Regions from separate parts of the Arthrobacter ginkgonis genome, predicted to be linked through region 2. Evidence: riboswitches for the same ligand, from Rfam matches in the RefSeq annotation. Region 2 holds a riboswitch; the other holds the start of a gene.
The links. A riboswitch is a leader RNA that binds a small molecule or an ion and turns the genes downstream of it on or off. The one in region 2 is predicted to bind S-adenosylmethionine.
Positions count from the first base shown of each region.

Region 1: it holds a riboswitch for S-adenosylmethionine, as region 2 does, so the genes downstream of both, ABD912_RS06465 (methylenetetrahydrofolate reductase) here and ABD912_RS21015 (hypothetical protein) in region 2, are expected to answer to the same signal.

Region 1 is NZ_BAABEO010000008.1:840,424-844,826, reverse strand. Features, by position in the region: gene ABD912_RS06475 (LLM class flavin-dependent oxidoreductase) at 1-540, shown strand, start outside; gene ABD912_RS06470 (ABC transporter substrate-binding protein) at 597-1,562, shown strand; SAM riboswitch class I at 1,921-2,029, shown strand; gene ABD912_RS06465 (methylenetetrahydrofolate reductase) at 2,141-3,097, shown strand; gene metE (5-methyltetrahydropteroyltriglutamate--homocysteine S-methyltransferase) at 3,108-4,403, shown strand, end outside.
Region 2 is NZ_BAABEO010000034.1:27,288-31,690, reverse strand. Features, by position in the region: gene ABD912_RS21035 (DNA-3-methyladenine glycosylase I) at 1-97, shown strand, start outside; gene ABD912_RS21030 (biliverdin-producing heme oxygenase) at 126-809, opposite strand; gene ABD912_RS21025 (DUF805 domain-containing protein) at 934-1,446, shown strand; gene ABD912_RS21020 (siderophore-interacting protein) at 1,475-2,320, opposite strand; SAM riboswitch class IV at 2,476-2,593, shown strand; gene ABD912_RS21015 (hypothetical protein) at 2,604-3,059, shown strand; gene ABD912_RS21010 (APC family permease) at 3,096-4,403, opposite strand, start outside.

The DNA of each region.
Region 1 (4,403 bases), on a different contig from region 2:
GCCGGCGACTGGGGCGATCCGCTGTTCACCGCCAACGCCATCCAGCCCCGCGAGAACTACAAGGTGCTGATCGACCACTACGCCGAACGGTACGACGCCGCCGGCCACGACCCCGCCCACCGGTACATCGCTTCCGGCGCCGGGGCGGGCGGCATCTTCCTCGCGGACACCACGGCCGAGGCCAAGCGGCAGTTCGGCCCCGTCTACGAGGCCCTGACCGCCGGCCGCGACGTGCCCGGCAACAACTCCCCGTTCCGCAGCATCGACCATGCCGTCGCCGAGGGACCGTCCCTGGTCGGCAGCCCGGAGGACGTGGCCGCGAAGATCCTGGAGTACCACGCGCTGTACGGGCACGCGCTCCAGGCGATCTCGCTGCCCACCACGCTGCCGTTCGGCCAGCAGCTGGAGGTCCTCGAACGCTTCGCCGCCGAGGTCATCCCGGCGGTCCGGGCCGCGGCACCGACCACCCTGTGGGAGGCGGAGGACCCCTTCGCCGCCCGAGTCCACGGGGTGCCCGCCGCCCTGGCCGCCACCCGCTAGCCCCGCTTGCCTGCCCGCACCACCCACCACCTGCCACCCCATCGAAAGGCATCCCCATGACATCCCCTCTCCGTTCCGCCCTGCCCGCCGCCGTGCTGGTCTCCGTCCTGGGGACCGCCGTCCTCGCCGGCTGCGCCGACCCCGGAGCCTCCGCCGCCACCAACCCGGCGTCGGATGTCAAGGCCTTCGACCTCTCCCCGGACCAGCAGCGCTACGCCTCGGACAAGTCGGCCGAGGCCGCGGCGCTGGTCCCGGAATCGGTGTCCGCGGACGGGAAGCTGACCGTCGCGGTGAGCCCGTGGGCCGCCCCGTTGGCCGTGTACGCCACGGACAACAAGACGCCCGTGGGCAACGAGGTCGACATCGCCCATGCGCTCGCCGACTCGCTGGGCCTGGAGGCAGAGATCGTCGACGTCGCGTGGGCCGACTGGCCGCTGGGCGTGGAGTCCGGCAAGTATGAGGCCGTCCTGTCCAACGTCACCGTGACCAAGGAACGCAAGGACAAGTTCGACTTCGCCAGCTACCGCGAAGACAAGCTGGGCTTCTACGTCAAGAGCGATTCGGCGATCACCGGCCTGGAGAAGGCGGAGGACGTCGCCGGGCTGCGCATCATCGTCGGCTCCGGGACCAACCAGGAGAAGATCCTGCTGGACTGGGACGCGGAGAACAAGAAGAACGGCCTGAAGCCGATCGAGTTCCAGTACTACGACGACGACTCCGCCTCCTCGCTGGCGCTGCAGTCCGGACGGGCCGACGCGACCTTCGGGCCGAACGCGACCTCCGCGTACAAGGCCGCGCAGGACGGCAAGAGCAAGCAGGTGGGCCTCATCGCCGGCGGGTGGCCGGAGAAGGCCAACATCGCCGTGACGGTGAAGAAGGGCTCCGGCCTGGCCGAAGCCGCACAGGCCGGCATCAACCACCTCATCGAAAACGGCACCTACGCCAGCGTCCTCGAGCGCTGGGGCCTGGCCGACGAAGGGATCGCCGAGTCCGAGCTGAACCCCCCGGGGCTGGGCGACTAGCCCTCCCCGAGAAGGGGCCGGGGGCTGGTCCTGGCCGGGACGATCCGGTTTCGCCAAGGCTTCCTGCTCCCGGTACGCGTTTCACCAAAGGACGATGTCGGGTTTGGGCGCCAAACCCGACATCGTCCTTTGGTGAAACGCAGAAGGGGCACACGGTCCTTTGGCCAAACGCAATAAGGGGCAGACGCGAAACATGTCGTCCCGAGACGCCGCACGGCGCGTTTTCGGCTCCCGAACCGGGGCTGGGAGCGCGCCGCGCGGCGTTTTCGGCGTCATGTTTCGTCATAAAAGGCTCCATGACAGTTTCGGCGCGGAGCGCTTGCACGGGGCACCGATTCCGGTTTTAGATAGTCGAACCAAACCATCAAGAGCGGCCGAGAGATCTGGATCGATGACGCCGCAGCAACCATCCGATGGCACCCCTCGCGGGTCCTTCGGAACGGTGCTACCGCCAGAAGCGATGGAGACGCATCAGCGAAACCACCTCGAGGCCTCGGCGTGCCGCGGCTCGGGATTTCGGCTGATTTTCCGGGCTTGCTAGCCGATGCGCTCCCTCGTTCAAACCGACGAGGAGAGTCATGGCACCACCCCCCACCACGGCGGCACCGCCGTCGTTGTCCTACGAGTTGTATCCGCCGGTGCACCGTGACGCCAGCGACTCGGTGCTGGAAACCGTGGCCGCGCTGGAGGCCTCCCGGCCCGACTACGTGTCCGTCACCTACAACGGCACCCCGGAGCGCCGGAGGGCCTCCGTGGAACTGATCCGGCACCTGACCGAGAACACCAGGTTGCGCCCGCTGGCCCATCTGTGCTGCGTGGGGGAGACCCGCGAAAGCCTGGACCTGCTGGTCCGCTACTTCCTGTCCCTGGGCGTGCGCGGGGTGCTGGCCCTGCGCGGTGACCTGCCCCAGGATCCGGAGGCGTTCCGTGGCGAACTGCCGTTCGCCCGCTACCTCGTGGAGCTGATCCGCGACGTGGAGCGGCGGCACAGCGCAGCGCTGGCCGGCGGACGGCTGGCGGTCGGCGTCGCGGCCTACGCGCACCGCCACCCGGAATCGCCGAGCTTCCAGCACGACGTCGAGGTGCTGCTCTCCAAGGAGCGTTCCGGCGCGAACTTCGCGATCACCCAGGTCTACTTCCAGGCCGGCGACTACGAGCGGCTGGTCGAGGCGGCCCGCAAGGCCGGAGTCACGATCCCGATCATCCCGGGCATCATCCCGGTCTCCAGCGTGGCACGGCTGCGCCGGCTCTCCGTCCTCACCGGGCTTCCGGCCGAGCGCGAGCTGCTGCACCGCCTGGAAACGGCCTCCAGCGACGCCGAACGCCACCGCATCGGCGTGGACCACGCGGCCGGCCTGGGGCGCGCCGCCCTGGCCGCCGGGGCGCCGGGCCTGCACCTGTACACCTTCAACGACCACCGCGGCTCGCTCGACGTGATCGAAGCCGTGGGCCTGCCCGGCACCCGCGCGGTGCCGCTGGACACCGGCCAGCTGGACCTCCAGCCGGCCGACAGACCGCTCAGTGCCGCCCGATGAGTGCCGCCGTATGAGCACCGCCGGCCCCGACAACCACCAAGACCACCCGAACCACCAAAACAACCCCCACCCCGCTGAGAACCCCCAGCACACCGAGAAGCAGGAGCACACCGTGACCACCGCCAACACCTTCCCCGCCGCCACCATCCTCGGCTACCCCCGCCTGGGCCCGAACCGCGAACTCAAGCGGGCCGTGGAATCCCACTGGGCCGGCACCCTCGACGAGGACGGCCTGGAAAGCGTCGCCGCAACCCTGCAGGACGCGACCGTCGCCCGCCTGGAGCAGCTGGGCCTGAACCGCGCCGACTCCTCGATCCCGGCCGACTTCGCCCTCTACGACCAGGTGCTTGATGCCACCGCCGCCCTCGGCGCGCTCCCGGCCCGCTTCGCCGACCTCGCCGTCGAGGACGGGGCCGTGGACCTGGCCGGCTACTTCACGCTGGCCCGCGGCGACGGGCAGCGCCCGCCGCTGGAGCTGACCAAGTGGTTCGACACCAACTACCACTACCTGGTCCCGGAGATCGGCCCGGACACCCCGCTGCGGGCCGTCGCGCACCGCCTGGCCGGCATCGTCCGCCGCCACCGCGCCGCCGGCTCCACGCTGCGCCCGGTCCTCGTGGGCCCGATCACCTACCTGCTGCTGGCCAAGCCGGAGGACGGCGCGCCGGAAGGCTTCGACCCGCTCTCCCGCATCGACGACGCCGTGGCCGCCTACCAGGGCATCCTCGCCCAGCTCGCCGCGGCCGGCGCCGAGTGGGTCCAGCTCGACGAGCCCGCGCTGGCGACCGACCGCGGGGCCGCGCTGATCGCCCCGGGCGGCGTCGCCGAGCGCGTTTACCTCGAACTGGCCAACGCCCCGGTCGTCTCCGCGAACGACGCCGGGACCCCGGCCGCCGCCGGCACCCGCCCCGCGCTGCTGGTCACCACCGGCTATGGCACCGCCGGATCGCTTCAGGCCCCCGGCGAGGCCCTGCAGACGCTGGCCTCCACCGGCATCGAGGCCGTCCACGCCGATCTGGTCCGCGGCCGCCGCCCGCTCGCCCCGGCCCTGGCCGCGATCGCGAAGACCGGCGTGCGCTTCGTCGCCGGCGTCGTCAACGCCCGCAACATCTGGCGCAACGACCTCTCCGCCTCCCTGGACGCGCTCGAGTCCCTCCGCGCCGACCTGCGCGCGGGGGACCCGACGGCCGAGTTGGTCGCGGCCACCGCCACCTCGCTGCTGCACGTCCCGCACGACGTCGCCGCCGAGACGGACCTGCCGGCCCACCTGCCCGAATGGCTGGCCTTCGCCGACCAGAAGGTCGCC
Region 2 (4,403 bases):
CACGACGATGTTCGCCCTCATGGAGGCCACCGGCATCGTGGACACCCACCTGGTGGATAGCCACCGGCGCGGGACCTCGGGGGTCTGGCCCGGCTGACCGGTAAGCGCGGGGCAAGGCCCGCGCGCTAGGCCACCGCTGGCGCCACCTTCCGGGACAGTCCCAACAGCTCGGCGAACAGGGCCCGGTTCAGGGCGAAGCCGGAGGCCGCCTCGTCCACCAGCGCGTCGGCGCGGGCGTCGTCCACCGCGTAGGCATCCAGCTTGGCCCGGTAGCCGTCCTTGTACACCTTGGGCTTGTCGATGCCGTGGAAGGTCCACATGCTCAGGTGCTCCGGGACAATGCCGTAGTGGCGCGCGACCAGCCTGCCGATCGCCAGGCCACCGGAAAGATCCCCCAGGTAGCGCAGGTAGTGGTGCGCCACCAGGCGTGCCGGATCCTCCGCGGCCGCCGCGCGGATGCGCGCCGCATACTCCCGGGTCGCCGGAAGCGCTCCGGGCGCCGCGTCCAGCCCCACGGCCGGAACCAGGCCGGCCAGGTCCGCCTCGATGGACGGCAGCCGCTCAAGCCGGGGATCCAGCAACTCCGCCAGCAGGTCCCCCGCCCCGGGCCGCTCGCGCAGGGAGCGGCATTCCTCCTCCAGGGCGGAGTAGATGAACCGGTACTGGGACAGCAAGAGGGCGTAGTCCCGCGCGCTGCGGGTCCCCTCCATCAGCGTGGAGATGAATTCGGCGGACTCCGCCCGGGAGTGCTCCGCCTGCGTGGCGTGGCGCAAACGGGCCGAGAAGGTGGTCTCCGGGGTCTCGGTCATGGTGGGCCTCCCAATCTTTTCGCCATCATAGGCCCCCGCGGCCTTCCCCGCCGGGACACCCGGGCGGATTATGGTCGGGAGGATCACTCCGGCCGACGCATACCGCCTGATGAGAGGACCTTCCATGGCACAGCCCCTGCCCCGGAGCGGGAACTCCCCCGTTCCCCTGGACCAGCCGCTCTACAACGCCAGCTTCGGCCAGGCCATCAAACGGTTCTTCACCAAGTACGCGACCTTCTCCGGGCGGGCCAGCCGGAGCGAGTACTGGTGGGCCGCCCTGTTCAACGCACTGGTGGCGACCGTGGGCTCGATCCTCCTCGCCATCTCGATCGTCGCCACGGGAAATCCCCAGATGGACTACGAGCCGGACCCTGAGAACTGGCGGCCCGCCCCGCTGACGGTCGTGCTGATCGTCCTGCTGGCCGCCTACTCCCTCGCGGTCCTGATCCCCAGCATCGCCATCGCGGTGCGCCGGCTGCACGATGCCAACTACAGCGGCTGGTTCTACCTGCTGTCCCTGATACCCGGCGTCGGCGGGCTGATCATCCTCATCTTCATGGTGCTGCCCTCCCACCCCCAGGGCGCGCGCTTCGACGCCCGATCGTCATTGCCGCCGGCTTACCCGCAGGCCATGTAGGGCCTGCGGCCCGGTTCCGGGAGGCGCCTCAGCCCTCGGGGAAGATCTGCCCGACCGCCTCGCGCTTCTCCGCCTGGAACGCGTCCTCGGCCCGGCCGTAGGCCCAGTAGGCGGACAGGGACAGCTGCCTGCGGTCCACCGCGCGTTCCTCGGCAAGGTAGCGGCGCAGGTTTTTCACGACCTCCCGCTCGCCGTGCGCGAAGACCTGCACCCGCCCCTCGCGCCACGCTCCGGCCTCGACCGCTGCGGCCAGCACGGTGGAGTCGGGGGTGAACTCGCCGCGGTGCAGCCAGCGCAGTTCGACGCCGGCGGGCGCGGCGAGCTCCAACTCGTCCTCCGGGCCCGCGACCTCCAGATAGGCGACGCCCACGGCGTCGTCCAGCAGGGCCTCCAGCGCGACGGAGATCGCCGGCAGTGCCGACTCGTCCCCGGCCAGCAGGTGCCAGTCGGCGGACGGATCCGGCGCGTACATCCCGCCGGGTCCGTTGAAGCAGACCTTCTCCCCCGGCTGCGCCGCCGCGGCCCAGGGCCCGGCGATGCCCTCGTCTCCGTGGACCACGAAGTCGATCTGCAGCGTCCGTGCCGCCTCGTCGACGCGGCGGACCGTGTAGGTGCGGCGCACCGGCACGGCCTCCGGGCCCAGCTTCACGCGCAGTGCCTCCAGGTCGTACGGCGGTTCCAGTCCCAGCGCCGGATCGGCGAAGAGGATCTTGACGTACTTGTCCGTGGCGTCCTTGTTCTGGAACCCCGCAAACCCCTCCCCGCCCAGAGTCAGCCGCACCATGTGGGGGCTGAGGCGTTCGGTGGCGAGCACCTCGAGCACCACCTGCGGGCGGGCGGGACGTGGGGTGCGGGCGGCGGGTGCTGCGGTCATGGCGGTTCCTCTTCGCGGGCGTTCGGCGGGGACGTTCGGGACCAACCCGAGGTAAGGGTTGCCTAAAGCGTTCCTTCCCAGCCAATCCCACTCCGGCCCGCGAAGCAACTTGCGCGACGCTGGCGCCTTGGAGAATGGGATACCATTAGGAAAAGCTTCACGAGCTGCGGCCATGTTTGGGCTCCGACCCGACCGCACACCAACCCCATGCTTCACGGGTGGTTCGGATGACGAAGTGGTCTGGTGCAACACCGCTCCGGACAAGAGCAACGAAAGGTCCCCCATGGGCTATCCGATCCCCTCCGCCGGCGCCGAAGCGAACTGCACCCTGTTCGGGCGCGGGCACCGCCTCCACCTCCGGACCGTGGCCGGGGCCCTCCGCGATGCCACGGCATGGGAACGGATCACCAGCGTGGACGTGGACGTGGCCGAACAGGCAGTGCGGATGGTGACGTTCTGCGGGGAGCAGGTCCTGGCCTACACGCATGATGCCCTGGCCCTGGCCGAGCACGCCCGGCTGCTGGACTCGCTCGGACGGACCGGCCGCCGCGCCGAGCCGGTGTGGAACCCCGAGGCCGGGGTTTTGGGGATGCCCGCGGATCCGCGCCGCCAGGCGGGGCGCAGCTACCTCAGCCTGTCGTTGGAGCCCTTGGTCCCGTGTCCGCTGGACCACGACCCCGAGCTGGAGCGCTTCTTCAATGCGGTGACCGCCGACTTCGCCGAGTTCGACGCCGTCTAGGAGCAGCGGCCCCGCGGGCATCCCCAAGGGCCCGATCTACGACCCCGTGCCTTTCTCTGACAGGGCAGCATTGGCTGGCAGCGCGTCAGGGATCTCACTGGCAATGTCCGCGCTGGACAGGCCGGCCCCGGCCCGGACAGGATCCGGCAGCGGTCGGGGGGCAGCCGACGGTTCGGTACGTGCGGAGCCCGAGGACGGATGGGCCGCGACGGCCGCCGCGTGCTCGGCCAGCACCCCCGTCTGGTGGCGGATCTTCAGGCGGTAGAGGAGCGTGCCGCCAATCACGACGGCACCGACGAACAGCACGCCGCCCCACTGCAGGTACCACTCGAACGGCGGAACGGAGTTGTAGATCTCCTGCCGCGGCCAGATGAGGTTCAGGGTCATGGCCCCGCCCCAGAACACGGCCAGGATGTTCACCGGCAGGCCCCACTTGCCGAGGCTGAATCCGGCCTTGCCGGCCTCTTCCTCCTTGAGCGGCCACTTCCTCAGGAACCTGTTGCGCAGCATGGGCACGGTGACCAGCAGGTAGGACAGGTAGATCAGGACGATGCTGATGCTGGACATGATGGTGAAAATGGCCGGCTGCATCACGTTGACGATCAGCGGGATCACCGCGATGACACCGATGACGATGGCCGCCACGGCAGGCGTCCTGCGCACGGGATCGACCTTGCTGAGCTGCCGGCTGAACGGCAGGTTGTTGTCCCGGGCCATCGCGAACATCATCCGGATGGCGGCCGCGTGCACCGCCAGGGTGCACACAATGACGGCCACGACGATGCAGACCAGGAAGGCCTTGCCGAAGGGGCCGCCCAGCACCGAGAGCACGATGTACTGCAGGCCGCCGTCGGCATGGCCCACCTTCGGATCATTGAGGTCCGGAGCGGCCAGCAGCCCGCCGAGCAGGATCAGCCCGCCCAGCAGGAAGGAGGCGGTGACGGCGCGCAGGATGGCCTTGGGCGCGGTGCGCTTGGGGTCCTTCGTTTCCTCGCCGAGGGAGCTGGCGGTGTCGAAGCCGTACATGACGTAGCCCGAGGCCATGGCGCCGATCAGGAAGACGCCGAAGAACCCCAGCGGGTGCCCTTCCCCGTAGCCGGAGGTGTCCAAGAGGACTCCCGGGCCGCGGACCGCGTGCCAGAGCAGGGCCAGGATCAGCAGCACGGCCGCCACCAGTTCAACGAACACGCCGACGCTGTTGATGAGGGTCATGAGCTTCACGCCGAACGCGTTGATCAGCGTGGAGATACCGATCATGATGCTGGCCAGCAGCACGCCGTTGATCGCGAAGTCGTACTGGCCGGTGCCGTCGCCGACGATCTGGAAACCTGACCAAATCTGCGG